2 regions of the Fictibacillus enclensis genome follow, and region 2 is predicted to be linked to the other one. Evidence: a T-box and tRNA genes for the amino acid it is inferred to sense, from the RefSeq annotation. Region 2 holds a T-box; the other holds one or more tRNA genes.
What was found. The T-box of region 2 lies ahead of metG (methionine--tRNA ligase). A T-box ahead of a tRNA ligase gene usually reads a tRNA of that ligase, here a tRNA-Met.
Positions count from the first base shown of each region.

Region 1 (7,680 bases), 970 kb from region 2:
ACCTGAACTCCAGGAAAACCCTGCTGAACGAGCTGTGGGATGAATATCCGGACAAAACGGAAAAAGAGATTCGCACCGTTCTCGGAAACTTCCTGTTCAGCGGTGACGATGTACTAAAGCTTGTCAACGAGCTGAGCGGCGGCCAAAAAGCACGGCTCGCTCTCGCTAAGCTGATGATGCAAAAAGCGAATCTGCTTCTTCTGGACGAGCCGACGAACCACCTGGACCTCGACAGTAAGGAAGTCCTCGAGCAGGCATTGATCAATTATCCGGGAACGATCGTCTTTGTTTCCCATGACCGTTACTTTATCAACAGGATCGCAACAAAGGTCGCCGAACTGTCGCGCACCCAAATCACAAACTATCTCGGTGACTACGATTATTATGTGGATAAGAAAACAGAAACGAGAGAACGGGAAGAATACCTGAAAAAAAGCCAGGAACCCTCTGCCCCTTCCGCCAAAAAAGATGAACCACCCATCGGCAGCTACCGTCAGGATAAAGCGGCGAAACGGGAAGACCGGAAGCGCCTAAGAAGGATTGAAGAAATTGAAGGCCTTCTTGAAACCCTTGAAGCACGCCAGGCCGAGCATGAAGAAGCCTTGTGCGATCCTGAGATCTTTCAGGACTATGAAAAAACCCAGGTGCACAATGAGCAGATCGAGGCACTGAGCGCCGAGATGGAACAGCTGATGGAAGAATGGGAACAACTTCAGGAAGAGAATTAAAACAATGGCCCCGTGCCATTGTTTTATTTTTTAAACAATTCACAGTATCCACATACTTATACACATAAAAACAGGAGAAAAATCCTCAATTCACACACTTATGCACATTATCCACAGGTCGATCGATAGTTATCCACAGTATTTTGTACACAGCTGGAATTCGCGGTTTTTCTGCTTTCATTTTATTTACACACAAATTCGTCTGACCTGTGGATAAGTTTGTCCACATCCACAATGAGGAGCAAAGAACAAAAAAATCCCTTCTTACCTGTTGATAAGAAGGGATTTTCTCGATTTATTGAGCTTCCAGATCCAGGCCCGGCACGCCATTGAGCGCCCAGTCGGCTCTTTTGCCTTTTTGATAAGCTACACTGCCCGCAGCACCAATCATCGCTGCGTTATCTGTGCATAAGTAAAGCGGCGGAACGACAAGCTCCTGTGGAAGATCCGAGAAACGCTCTTCCAGCGCCTTGCGCAGTCCCTGGTTCGCCGCTACACCACCAGCCAGCAACACTTGCTTGACGTCATATTCCCGTGCGGCACGTGCGGTTTTTTCCACAAGCACTTCGACGACGGAAGCCTGGAAACTTGCGGCCAGGTCTTCTGGTCGGATGGTTTCTCCGCGCTGGGCGGCATTATGAACGGTATTGATCACAGCCGATTTAAGTCCGCTGAAACTGAAGTCATACGAATCCGGCTCAAGCCAGGCCCGAGGAAGCTTCAGCACCGGTTCCCCGCTTTGTGCGAGCTTATCGATGTGCGGCCCTCCTGGATACGGAAGGTTGAGCGTACGAGCTACTTTGTCATAGGCTTCTCCCGCTGCGTCGTCCCGCGTCTCGCCAATCACCTCAAATGATCCGTGCTCTTTCATCAGAACAAGCTCGGTATGCCCTCCTGAAACTACAAGGGCCAAGAGTGGAAACTTCATTTCAGTGATCAGGCGGTTGGCATAGATATGACCCGCAATATGATGCACCGGCACCAGCGGCAGACCATGAGCAAACGCCAGCGCCTTAGCTGCGTTCACTCCGATCAAAAGCGCTCCGACAAGCCCCGGACCTTCCGTTACCGCCACAGCGGTCACATCGTCCATCGTCAGCCCTGCCTGCTGTAGTGCTTCCTCCGTCACGACCGTCATCTGTTCCACATGATGGCGTGAAGCTATTTCCGGAACCACCCCGCCGAACCGCTTATGGCTTTCAATCTGTGAAGCCACCACGTTTGCGAGAATTTCCGTCCCGTTTTTGATCAGCGCGACGGCTGTTTCGTCACAGCTCGTTTCAATTGATAATATGATTTCATCTAGTTTCATTAAAGCATCACCCACATGACTAACGCGTCTTCCCCGTTGTCGCTGTAATAATTTTTTCGAATACCGCCATCCTGGAAACCCAGCTTGCGGTATAAATTCTGTGCCACATAATTGGTCACTCTTACCTCAAGGCTCAGCCTTGCTGCACCATAACTTCCGGCCAGATGCATCGCCTGGCGCATGATCGCTTCCCCGAGCTTTCTGCCCCGGTATTCGGGACGGATCGCCACATTGGTGATATGCGCATCATCAATGATCACCCAGACACCGCAGTAACCAACCGTCCTGCGGTCTGCCTCGATCAAAAGATAGTAGGCAAATTGATTATGCACAATCTCGTTGTAAAACGCCTCCTGCGTCCAGGGCAACGTAAAGGAAGCATGTTCAATCTCTATAATGTCCTGAAGATCATGAACCGTCGCCAACCTGTATGTGAACGTCTCCTCCATGTTTCGCACCTACTTTTTCTGAGCTGCCAGCCAATTGGCTTCCGCTTCTGCAAGCTGAAGGTAACTCGGCACAAAATGATGAACCGGTTCCGGCTCACGTTCCATACCGATTCTACCCAATTCGGACGGGCGTGGATTGTGATCCGCAGCGCTTCCAAATACCGCCTGATCGCTAAGCTCCTCGGAAATCCGTTCCTTGTGCAGATCAAGGTCATTCCCTAGAAACAGAACCGGCTGATCCAGCTTTTTCAGCTCGTTTAACCAGTTCTCCCGCAACACCAGACGATCCTCTTTTACCGTTTGGAACTGTCCGTCTTTTTTGCCATACAGCCCTGTATACAGCTGGGTGCGTCTGGCATCAAACAGCGGACAGACATACCCGCCAAAATACTTGCCGTTTTGCGCGACCACTTCCAGGCTTGAGACCCCGACTAGTTCTTTTTTCAGCGTCCAGGCCATCGTTTTGGCGATGGTTACCCCGATTCTTACACCGGTATAGGAGCCCGGACCTTTCGCCGTAATTATCCGGTCCAGCTCGGCCGGCTTTACGTTGGCTTCTTTCATGACGTCATGAATCGCCGGCATCACCCGAACAGAATGATTTTTTTTTAAATTAGTAATATATTCACCGATCACTTTTTCGCCATCCAGCACCGCAATTCCCATTACGAGGTTGGAGGTGTCGATCGCCAGAGCTTTCATTTTTCTAACTCCTTACATACCTTAATAAACCGTTCACCGTCAGGAGTAAACTTTAATTCCCTTGTCTCATCTCCCGTACGCCGGATATCAATAGTTAATCGTTCTTCCGGAAGACGGTCGGCAATGAACTGTGCCCACTCGACCACCGTTACTCCTTCGCCTTCAAAATACTCCTCAAATCCGAGATCCTCGTCACTGTCTTCCAGCCGGTACACATCCATATGATAAAAAGGCACGCGCCCATTGTATTCTTTAATGATCGTGAAGGTTGGCGAATTGACGACCCGTTTAACTCCGAGACCCTTGGCCAAACCCTTGGTAAAGGTCGTTTTGCCCGCACCCAAATCTCCTTCGAGTGTCAGAACATCACCGGCCTGAAGCAGGGTTCCGAGCTTTTCCGCCAGTTCCGCCGTCTCTTCAGGAGAGGTTGTACTTATTATTAACTGTTCCATGTGATGCACCTCTATTACGAAAAATGATTGTATCCCGCCTTCAATAGTGGTTCCACGTGTGATCCCTTTTTAAGCCGCACACCGGGCTCCCCGCTGGAAACCTCGCCGATGACGGTTAACGTATATCCCGCCTTCTTACAAGCAGCTTCTGCCTGTGCAAAGTCGTCTGGCGACATCGTCCCAATCAGCTTATAGTCCTCTCCGCCGAAAAAGATCCATTGATCCTGTTGATCCTCGGGGTACATCTGGAGAACCGGACTCCTGGGAAGCTTGTCATGAAAGAGGGTAAGAACTGCACCGCTCGCTTCGGCAATCTCATTCGCCTCGCTTGCCACACCGTCACTAATGTCATTCAGCGACACCCGTTTGTCGGAGGCAGCCAAAATCCGTCCCTGCCCTACATGCGGCTCGGGAAACTGGTGCGCTTTTACGAGTTGTTTTTCTTCCGCGGTAAAGGGACCTGTTAACGACCGTTTCAGCAACAGATCCAGGCCGCCTGCCGAATCACCGACTGGCCCGGATAAAAACACCACGTCACCCGGCTTGGCATTGCTTCTCAGCAGTTTTCTGCCCGGCTCCACTTGTCCCATGACGGTAACCGACAAAACAAGCGGCCCTTTGGTCGAAACCGTGTCCCCGCCAATCAGGTCCATATCGTAGGCTTCTGCTAAGTCAGCCATCCCTTTATAAACCTGAGAAAGGTCCTCTTCCTCCCAGCTAGACGGAATCGCAATGGAAACCAGATAGTAGAGCGGAACACCGCCCATGGCCGCAATATCACTGATGTTGGCAGCCAGTGACTTATAGCCCACATGATAAGGGGTCATCGTCTCACTGGTGAAATGGATACCCTCCACCATCGTGTCCAGGCATACAATCTGATCCCAGGATGAACCTTGAACAAGGGCCGCATCATCGCCGATTCCCTGTATGACAGACGACTGGCGGTGGCCAGCCGGACTGATTGTTTTAATCCACTCAAACTCATCCCGCATCGTATGTACCTTTCCTTTGCGAATTTGATTTGAACTTTTTTAACTTATGAAAAAACCCTAGGCATCTGAGATCCTAAGGGTTATGTGTCTTTTATTAGTTTATCTTATTTCACTGAAAAAACCTATTTTTACATAAAAAAACACGAAACAAATTGTTTCGTTTACGTTTAAAAGATGGCGGACCCGACCGGGATCGAACCGGCGATCTCCTGCGTGACAGGCAGGCATGTTAACCGCTACACCACGAGTCCATTGGCTATATTTCTTGACTGTGATGCCAGAAATTAAAATTGGTTGCGGGGACAGGATTTGAACCTGCGACCTTTGGGTTATGAGCCCAACGAGCTACCAGACTGCTCCACCCCGCGATGATTTAAATGCTTACTGATGATGTTACTCACCGTAGCTTAATTTGGTAAATATTTTGTATGTCTGAGTCGACAATAATAAATATATCATGGAATTTGTTTTTATGCAACCCTTTTTTTTAGGAAGTTGCACGCCAACGTAATCGCTGGCGCACAACTGATTCTTATTATGCCACTTTCTTCTCATCTTTATTCTTTTTATGAAGCCCTTTGCCATAATAAAAGGCTACAAGTCCAAGGATCCAAAGTGGTCCGACAATGAGCGCAATACGTGTATCTTTGAAATATCCCATGATTCCAATCACCATCAGCAAGAATGCTAAAGCAATATACGAACCGTACGGCCAGAATGGCGTCTTGAACTTCAAATCCTTAAGGTCGTCCGCTGACAAAGACCTTCTGAACTTCATTTGGGAAAGGAGAATGGTTCCCCATGTCCAAATTGCACCAAATGTAGAGATACTTGTGATCCATACAAATACAGCTGAACCAGGGAACAAGTAGTTAAGCACTACCCCAATGAGCAAAGCCCCTGCGGAAAGCAAAATGGCCTTTGATGGAACACCTTTGGAGCTGATCTTTTTCAGCCCTTTAGGTGCCTGCTCCTGCTGTGCCAGGTTAAACAGCATGCGTCCCGTACTGAAAATACCGCTGTTACAGCTGGAGAGGGCGGCTGTTAACACTACAAAGTTGATAATACCTGCTGCTTGAGCGATGCCAATTTTCTCAAATGTAAGCACAAACGGGCTTCCTGTTGTCCCAATTTCATTCCATGGATAAATGGACATGATGACAAACAAAGCACCGACGTAGAATAATAAAATTCTCCAGAACACGGTGTTAATGGCCCGTGCCAATACCTTTTTCGGATTCTTGACTTCCCCGGCAGTTACACCGATCATCTCAATTCCCAGGAAGGCGAACATGACCATTTGCATGGACATCAAGATACCTTTAAAGCCGTTTGGCGCAAAACCTCCATGTGACCAGAGGTTGCTGATTCCAGTCGCAATTCCATGATTTCCAAATCCAAAGAAAATAATACCCAAACCAGAAATAATCAATGCGATAATGGCAACAATCTTAATCATGGCAAACCAGAATTCAAATTCACCATATGCTTTGGCGGTAATTAAGTTTACCGAAGCCATAATAACGAGGGCTGCAAGCGCCCAGATCCAATTCGGAACGTTCGGGAACCACTTCTCCATATAGATCCCCACAGCCGTAATCTCGGCCATACAGGTAACGACCCATAGAAACCAGTAATTCCACCCGGTGATATAGCCGGAGAGCGGTCCCAGATGATCCTTCGCATATCGGCTGAAAGAACCGGCAACCGGATTATGAATCGCCATCTCCCCAAGTGCACGCATAATAAGAAACATAACAGCTCCTGCAATGGTATAGGCTACAAGAATGGCCGGACCAGCGAGCTTAATCGCACTGGCTGAACCCAAAAATAACCCGACACCAATTGCAGCGCCCAGTGACATTAGCGTAATATGTCTTGATTCCAATCCACGATGAAGTTCCTCTTGTTGCTTCATTTCATGTTGTCCTCCCTGATGTCTGATTAAAGCGCTTTCATGCTTATTCTATCATATAGTATGTAATTCGACAAACTCATTCATTTAATGAGGATATAGCCCTATCCCTTGATAAATAAGGGTTTCTTTCGCCTCCACCTCTATGATTATACAGCTTATTAACCAAAAAGAAAATTGGATACATACAGGAGACGATGGGGCAACTTTGCCTCCCTTTTTAGTGGGTTTTTAAAAAATAAGGAGACTAATTAGGGGGTTTTTGAATAGTAAGGGACTAATTAGGAGCTTTTTTATTAAGTTTGTGGTCCGTTTACTCTCTTTGGAGAAGATACTTGGAAAGAAAAAGGACTTATTTAGGGATTTTCGGTGTGGGCGAAGCTGGGATGAGGCCTGTTTGTTCCCCTCGTGGCGGCGTTACTTGCGGTTCGACATGATTTAGTTGCGGGTTGGCCTCTCTTACTTGCGCTTCGACATGATTTAGTTGCGGTGATCGGGAATTTAGTTGCGGTTCGACACGATTTACTTGCATATCACGTCATTTTCATCTTTCGACAAAACAAAAAAGCACCGCTGATTTCTCAGCAGTGCTTTCATTTGCCCGGCAACGTCCTACTCTAACAGGGGGAAGCCCCCAACTACCATCGGCGCTGAAGAGCTTAACTTCCGTGTTCGGTATGGGAACGGGTGTGACCTCTTCGCTATTGCCACCAGACATATGTTTTTGAGGCATATTCCCTCAAAACTAGATAACTTCATCCAAACTTACTGATTTAATTAAGGATAAGCCCTCGACCGATTAGTATCTGTCAGCTCCACGTGTCACCACGCTTCCACACCAGACCTATCAACCTCATCATCTCTAAGGGGTCTTACTCACTTGACGTGATGGGAAATCTCATCTTGAGGGGGGCTTCATGCTTAGATGCTTTCAGCACTTATCCCGTCCACACGTAGCTACCCAGCTATGCCCCTGGCGGAACAACTGGTACACCAGCGGTGTGTCCATCCCGGTCCTCTCGTACTAAGGACAGCTCCTCTCAAATTTCCTGCGCCCGCGACGGATAGGGACCGAACTGTCTCACGACGTTCTGAACCCAGCTCGCGTACCGCTTTAATGGGCGAAC
Region 1 is NZ_CP126109.1:232,656-240,335, reverse strand. Features, by position in the region: gene QNH15_RS01425 (ABC-F family ATP-binding cassette domain-containing protein) at 1-728, shown strand, start outside; gene tsaD (tRNA (adenosine(37)-N6)-threonylcarbamoyltransferase complex transferase subunit TsaD) at 1,024-2,040, opposite strand; gene rimI (ribosomal protein S18-alanine N-acetyltransferase) at 2,040-2,489, opposite strand; gene tsaB (tRNA (adenosine(37)-N6)-threonylcarbamoyltransferase complex dimerization subunit type 1 TsaB) at 2,499-3,191, opposite strand; gene tsaE (tRNA (adenosine(37)-N6)-threonylcarbamoyltransferase complex ATPase subunit type 1 TsaE) at 3,188-3,643, opposite strand; gene thiL (thiamine-phosphate kinase) at 3,658-4,638, opposite strand; tRNA gene QNH15_RS01395 (tRNA-Asp) at 4,814-4,889, opposite strand; tRNA gene QNH15_RS01390 (tRNA-Met) at 4,930-5,006, opposite strand; gene QNH15_RS01385 (amino acid permease) at 5,174-6,556, opposite strand; rRNA gene rrf (5S ribosomal RNA) at 7,153-7,268, opposite strand; rRNA gene QNH15_RS01375 (23S ribosomal RNA) at 7,333-7,680, opposite strand, start outside.
Region 1: it has a tRNA-Met gene. The T-box ahead of metG (methionine--tRNA ligase) is inferred to sense a tRNA for this amino acid. The anticodon was not compared.

Region 2 (7,680 bases):
TACGTTCTCGTTCGGTGAACACTTGCAGTCTTGCAATTGCCGTGCCAGTTCATGACGAAGAGAGGGAAGGCCCTGTGTATCGGAATAGGCAAACATGGCTTCTTTATACAGATCAATCGCTTCATTTATACAGTGCTTGTAATCGGTATACGGCATGAGTCCTTGTGCCGTCTTTTCTTTACTTCATTGGTGGGGTTATCCTTTGGACGAAATCAGATCTTGAAGATGGGAATAAACACATGAATCAAAAAGCTGTATAAACAACGAAAGGAACGAACCGATATAAACGGTTTCGTTCCTTTTTGTGTGTTAAAACTCATTTCCCAATCGTTTGAACTCCTCATCAATTTGCTTAAGGTCAATTCGTTCAAACAGCGGGGATACTTCGGAAACCACAATATCTTTCGGAGTAACCATCTCCCAGGATGCACCGTCGAGCTTGAGCGTCTCACGTACTTTTTGACTGGAAAAAGGCAAAAAGGGTTCCAGGAGCTGAGCGAGATTGGCAATGATAACGACACAGGTGGCGAGTGTCCCGTTGACCCTGCTTTGATCTTTATCTTTGATTTGCTTCCAGGGCTGCTGCTCATCAAAGTATTTATTGGCAGAACGGATGTAGGAAAAAATCTCGTCCAGTCCTTCTCTAATGCGGGACTCTTCGATGAGGGAGCCAATTCTATTATAGAGAGGAGGCAGCCCGTCTCTTGCAATGTTGGCGATTTCTCCATCGGGAACCTGTCCATTGAACGACTTTTCGATAAACTTCAAGGTTCGGTTAACGAAATTTCCGTAAGCTCCAAGCAGCTCGCTGTTGTGGCTGTAAATAAACTCACGCCATGAAAAATCGGTGTCACGATTCTCTGGTGCATTGATTGTCAAAAAGTAACGAATGGAATCGGGATGATAGCGTTCTAATAGATCAGGAACCCAAACCGCCCAGTTCTTGCTTGTGGACAGCTTCTTCTTTTCCAATGTCAAATATTCATTGGAAACAATATGGCGGGGAAGGGCAGGATTCCCGATTCCATGGAGGATCGCCGGCCAGATAATGGTGTGAAAGGGAATGTTGTCTTTGCCGTGGACATAATAGGTTACGGTATCCTCCTGCCAGAACGGAGAATCATCTTTCCCTGTTAATTGCGCCCATAGCTTACTGGCAGAGTAATATCCCGATACAGCTTCAATCCACACATAGACTTTCTTCTTTTCATAGCCTTCAATCGGAACAGAAACACCTACGGAAAGGTCACGCGAGACGGCCCGGTCGATCAGCCCTTCCCGCAAATAACGTTTGGTCAGCTGAATGGCATTAGTCCGCCAGGAGTGCTTCTTTTCCGCTTCTTCCACATCTTTTTCCAGTACCTGCTGAAAGAAGCGAAGAGCGAAGTATAAATGCTCGGTCCGCTTGAAGACGGGTGGCTTGCCGCAAAGCTTGCACGTTCTGTCAAGGAGGTCTGAAGGATCAAGAATCGTCGAGCAATTGTCACATTGGTCTCCCCGTGCATGGCTTCCGCAAACCGGACAGGTGCCTTCAACATAACGGTCAGGAAGAAATTGTTCGTAGGTTTCGCAATACGCCTGTTCGATTTCTTTTGGATAAATGTACCCTCTCTTATAGAGAGAAAGAAAGATTTCCTGAACAATTTTGTGATGATGAGGATGATCTGTGCGGGTATAGCAGTCATACGAGAAACCAAGCGCGTTAAAGTTATTTTCAAACTCCGTGTGATAGCGGTCCGCCACTTCCTCAGGCGTTATGCCTTCCTGTCTCGCCCTGATCGTGATAGGTGTTCCGTTGCAGTCGCTGCCTGAGACATACAGCACCTTTTCACTCTTTAACCGGTAATAGCGCGCCAATATATCTCCGGGCAGTAAGCTTGCAATGTGCCCGGTGTGAAGAGATCCGTTCGCATAGGGCCACGCTCCTCCAATAAAAATAGCCATCAGTATTCCTCCTCATTGTTGAGCCCGGTCTCTACTACCCTTTCCCGAAACTCGTTTTATTCATACTAAACAACAGAAAAACCCCGCCCATATCTAAAAAAACAGATAAGGACGGGGCCGGTCTGCCCGTGGTACCACCTTTATTCATGAGAGGCTTGCGCCTGTCATCTCAGCAAGTACGGAGTGAGTAAAAAGAACACTCTTATACTGTGGTTTTGATAACAAGTGCCACCACTCGCTGCTCCCTACTCACAAGGTTCTGAATTCAGGACAGAGCTCTGAGACCATGTTCGAATCTTCATTAGTGCTTCTTTTCAGCTGCCGAAGCTCTCTGTGTAAAAATGGTGAGATTCTACTCTTTCTCATCATCGCCTTTTCAATAAAGGAATTGTTTCCTTATTATAGCAGGTTATTCTCTTTCAGTGAAAGCCTTTGTGTATTCGGGTAAAAGAAGTACTTTTATATTTTTGAAAAGTACTTTCCCCTGATTGCTCAGTATCCAAAACTTGTAAAAATAGCTCATTGTGTCTATTGCCTGGTTCTATTTTCACAACGTACAATTAAGCTGTCTGAAAATTTAAAAAGAATAGGGGAAAAAGAGATGATGAGAAAGAAAATGATCTGGTCCGCTGCAGCAGCCCTCGTAATTACATTGGGAGTGCCTGTCTGCCAGCAAGGAAGTCCCATGGCTCAAAGTTCAATGGTTAAAGCACAAGAAATCAATGCGAAAGCAAGAGCAGATGCCTATTTAAAAGAACAAGCGGGCGCATTAAAGCTTCCTCAGGATCTTTCCGGTCTTTCTTACGTCAATACTGTGCAGACAGAGGCGGGGAGCTACGTGAGATACCAGCAAACGGTCAATGGGTACCAAGTATTCGGCAGACAGCTCGCAGTAACAGTGGATCCTTCAGGAGAAATTTCTCTTGTGGTCTCGGACTATATTCCCTACACATCAGTAGAACGGGTGGAGGACAAGCTTTCTAAAGGCCAGGCAGAGTCCAAAGCTCATAAGTTGATAGGAGACAAAGGAGAGGGAGATTGGGGAACGACAAAGAATATGTTTGGGTATGTGATCCAAAATGGAAAGGCCATACCAGCATACAAGGTTATTGTGCATGCAAAAAAACCTTTTGGCGCATGGGAAACCATCGTTCACGCAGGAACAGGGAAATTGTTGAAAAAGAAAGACTTAAACCAAAAAGCGATAGGATCGGGACAAGTATTTTATCCGAACCCCGTAGAGTCAAGCGGAAGTGCCTCCAATCTTGCAGATAATAACGATGCCGATTCCCCGGAATTAACCGCACAGCTTAAAACGGTGGCGCTGCAGGGACTTGATGGATCAGGTACACTTACAGGTGATTTTGTTAATGTTTATTCCAAAGCAAAAACAAAAAACAAAAGCAATGTTTTTCGTTATACCCGTTCCGATGACCGGTTTGAAGATGTCATGGCCTACTATCATATCGACCGGCTGCAGCGTTACATTCAGTCGCTCGGCTTTACAAACATCAATAACCGCTCCATAACAGCCAATGTGAATACATATAAAGGAGATAACTCTTTTTACAGCCCGACTAAAAAAGATCTGACCTTTGGATCAGGCGGTGTGGATGATGCGGAGGACGCAGGGGTTATTGCCCATGAATATGGTCATTCCATACAGGATAACCAGGTTCCGGGGTTTGGAGATTCCATTGAAGGAGGCTCCATGGGTGAAGGCTTTGGGGATTATCTCGGTGCTGTTTATGAAGACGCACTTTCCGGAAAATCCTTTGGCAGAGCTTGTGTAGCCGAGTGGGATGCGACCTCGTATTCCGCAGGCGATCCCCCTTGCCTGCGCAGGCTCGATGAAAACAAAGTGTACCCGAACGATGCGATAGGTGAAGTTCATGCCGACGGGGAAATCTGGTCTCAGCCTCTTTATGAATTGGCAAATGCAATGGGACGGGATGCTGTCACTAAAATCATTTTGCAGTCTCATTGGTCGCTGACTCCAAATGCATCCTTCAATGACGGTGCACGTGCCATTAAACAGGCAGACAAGCTCCTTAACCGCGGGAAAAATGGAAAGTTGATTGACCGGATCTTCAATGCCCGGGGGTTATCTACAAAATAATGAATGCATCAAAAAAAGAGCCAGCCGGCTCTTTTTTTGATTAAAGATGTGTTGGAGTGTCGCGGATGACGCCGTGCTCGGCCTCTAAGCTTCCGTTACTTGCAACTGCGCCGATAAGCGCGGTCAAAACCAAAAATGTTCCCAAAAGAATTTTTGCTTTTTTCATCGTAAATACCCCATTTCTTCGATTTTGGTTTTAGCGCGGAACGCCTGGTAAAAATAAGTACTGGCTTTTTCAAATTGTTTTTCATGATGAAGAAGGGTAGCAAGAGATTCTGTATAGTCCTGCACAAAACCCCAAAGCTGTTTTTCTTCAAAGTATTTCAAATGCTCAATAACAATCTGTTCAATTTCCACGAAAGGAAGATCAGAGTACTGGGCATTTAAAATTTGCAGGTGATGGAGATACTCTTCATTTTGAACGCTGCTGCACACATCCATGCCTTGATGAAGATAATAAAATCCATTTTCCTTATCATTCATCTTGAAGTATTCACGTGCAAGCAGAAAGGAAAGCTTGTGAGGGATAAACTTTTTACTGTACAGTTCGCCGAGATGCCGGATGGCGATATCGGATAAATTTTGTTCAGAATAAAGAAATCCCAGGTTATAGCGAATAAAGTTGAGCAATTCTTCGCTTTTAAATTTTTCTGCGATATCCAGAGAATCTAAAAAATGCTCTTCTGCCTGTTCATATTGTTTGAGGCTGAGGCTGCACAAGCCCAGGATGTTTTCACAATCAGCGCATCTTAAATCATTCTTTGAAACTTCTTCGAACGTCTCCCTGGCCATTTTTGCATAACTGATGGCAAGCAAAAATTTGCGGGTATGGTAGAAGGCGGCAGCCGCTTTATAATAGAATTCGGCTACTTCAATTTTATCCTCCACACAGCCTAAAAAACGCTCTGCGATCTGATAACTGGAAACAGCATCCACGTGCCGGTTCATGCTGGATGCAAACAAGCCGTTAAAAAAGTGATAATAAAATGCCATTTCAGGGGAAAGTTGTCCTTCAAGCAGTTCCAGTTGCTGCAAAAGGACTTCGGTGTCGTCATACCTTTTATGGATGAGTGTATACCGCGTCTCCAGCAGAGAGTGCCATAGCAGTTCCTGATGATCCAATTCGGCAGGATCAAGCAGTTCCTGTATCTCAATATTTAATTCCTCGACAACTGCCAGATTCCGATCCCTCATACTTACATTCCATCGACTGAGCAATTCAATGACTTCAGACGCCTTTTCTGTTTGTAATATCATGATAACTCCCCTTAAGAAGGTTATATAAAAATAGTAGCATATAATGGAAAAAGTAAAATTGGGAAAGTGAACCCGAAAATATTATAATAAGTGAGGGGTTTTTGATCTCATTTTCCCAAGTTTTTATAAAATTTCGATTTATTTGTTTGGCACATTGGTGTTTATGATTGTTGCTGCCGTGGTATGTAGCTATGAGGAAGGTGTAAGTAATGTATAAGTTTTTGGTGGCCATACCGCTTCTTCTAATGGGGATATGGCTTGGATACGAAGGTCAGGATAAGGCGGAAACCTCCGAAAAAAAGGAAACGGCAAAGGATTCTGAGTCCATCCACACGCTGTCCAGTGTAATTGTTTCTACCAATCAATTACATAATACGGACCAAAGGATTTTGTTTGAGCAAGTCATTTCAACGGATCAGCTTTTTCAGAAGCAGCCGGTAAAAAGACCTGAAGGTAACCGGAAACTGACTGAAAACGTAAACGTTGCAAAGGCTGAACCTAAATCAGCAGAAGCAAAGCCAGAAAAAAAAGAGCAAAAAAATACTGGTAAAGAGAAACTAAAAGGTAAAAAACAGCTTGCTGGGAAGGAAAAAAAGGATAACGGTAAACACAAAGGTAAGCAAAAAGGTAAGCAAAAAAACCAAATCAAAAATATGAAAGAAAAAGAATCTCCCGGGCCTGATAAGCACCCGTCAAAAGTAAAGCCCAAAGCGGAAAAGAAACCGAAGAAACCGGAACCCCTGCAAAAGGCAAATCCAAAGGATAAACCGGCTGTCGAGAAGCAGCCGGATCCGGCAGGAGATGAAGAAGCAAATGATCCTGGTGATGAAAACGGGTCGCTGCCAGCAAGCGAAAATAATGGAAATGATCAGCAGGAAGACTCAAATCCAACAGCCATGGAAAAACAGGATACTGAATAAACAAAAAAGCCTTTATTAAAGAAAAGGCTTTTTTATTTCCAAAAAAATCAGCTGTTTATTGAATGATTGGAGGCACTCTATATGTATATATTTACCGGAGCTGAAATTAAACAAATCGATCAAGTTGCCCAAAAAAGCGGCCTTGATGTTTTCGCATTAATGGAAAACGCCGGGAGAGCCTTGTTTGAGGAAATGAAGAAGCACATCGGCAAAACAGACAGGATCCTGATCATGTCAGGGAAAGGAAACAATGGCGGTGACGGAATTGTGCTGGCCAGGTATTTGCAGCAGAATGGCTATTTGTGTGAATTGGTTTTTCCTGCAGGAAAACCCAAAAGTGAAACCGCACTGAAGCATTTTGCCCACTATACCTCTTGCGGACGTAAAGTATCGGAGATTGAGGGGACATACGATGTTATTGTTGATGCCCTTCTAGGGGCAGGAGCGACTCCTCCTTTACAAGGTGAAATACAAAAGGTGATCCGCTGGGCCAACGAACAGCATGCGCTTAAAATTGCAGTTGATCTTCCAACGGGTGTATCGGCAGATGAAGGAGGAGCCGACGAAGCGTTTCAGGCTCATTATACGTACTGTCTCCATGGCTATAAGCCTTCCGCTTTTTTGGAAGGCAGCACGGATTTTTATGGAGAGAAAAAGGTCCTTTCCATTGGCTTGCCTCAAGAATCGAAATGGCAGGTATGGACGGAAGAACAAATGAAACAGACCTTTCAAAAAAGAGAGCAGGGTGCTCATAAAGGAACGTTCGGGACTGGCCTGCTGCTTGCGGGTTCAGATGAAATGCCGGGAAGTGCTCTTCTTGCAGGCATTGGCGCATTGCGGAGCGGGATAGGAAAACTGATGATAGGGACAAGCCGCTTTGTGGCAGGTATTCTGGCAGGCCGTATTCCGGAAGCCATGTACGCGCACGACGGGCTTAAAAAAGTGGTGGACGGTCAGGTGCCAAAAGGAATGAAAGCATGTGCCATCGGGCCTGGGCTTCCAGATCAAAAAGCCATCGAAGGGGCATTACAGGTTTTGTTTCAAACCGATCTTCCCCTGATTATTGATGCAGGAGCACTTGGAGAACGCCAATATCCGAGCAGGAAAGCTGAGATTATCTTGACTCCCCATCCCGGAGAATTCAGCAAAATGACAGGAGTTCCGGTACCTGATATTCAAAAAAACCGTCTGCATTTTGCCCTAAAGTATGCACAGGATCAAGGAGTTATTACCGTATTAAAAGGAAGAAATACCGTCATTGCCTTTCCGGATGGAGATCTATTTGTCAATGAAACTGGAAATGCGGGTCTTGCCAAGGGAGGCACCGGCGATACATTAACGGGTATGCTGCTTGCTTTTGTCTCTTCGGAAAAAGACATCAAATCGGCCGTGGCAAATGCTGTTTATTTTCATGGCTGCTGTGCTGACCTCTGGGACAAA
Region 2 is NZ_CP126109.1:1,204,311-1,211,990, forward strand. Features, by position in the region: gene metG (methionine--tRNA ligase) at 310-1,944, opposite strand; T-box leader at 2,049-2,322, opposite strand; gene QNH15_RS06505 (M36 family metallopeptidase) at 2,546-4,063, shown strand; gene QNH15_RS06510 (hypothetical protein) at 4,104-4,229, opposite strand; gene QNH15_RS06515 (hypothetical protein) at 4,226-5,320, opposite strand; gene QNH15_RS06520 (hypothetical protein) at 5,530-6,240, shown strand; gene QNH15_RS06525 (NAD(P)H-hydrate dehydratase) at 6,322-7,680, shown strand, end outside.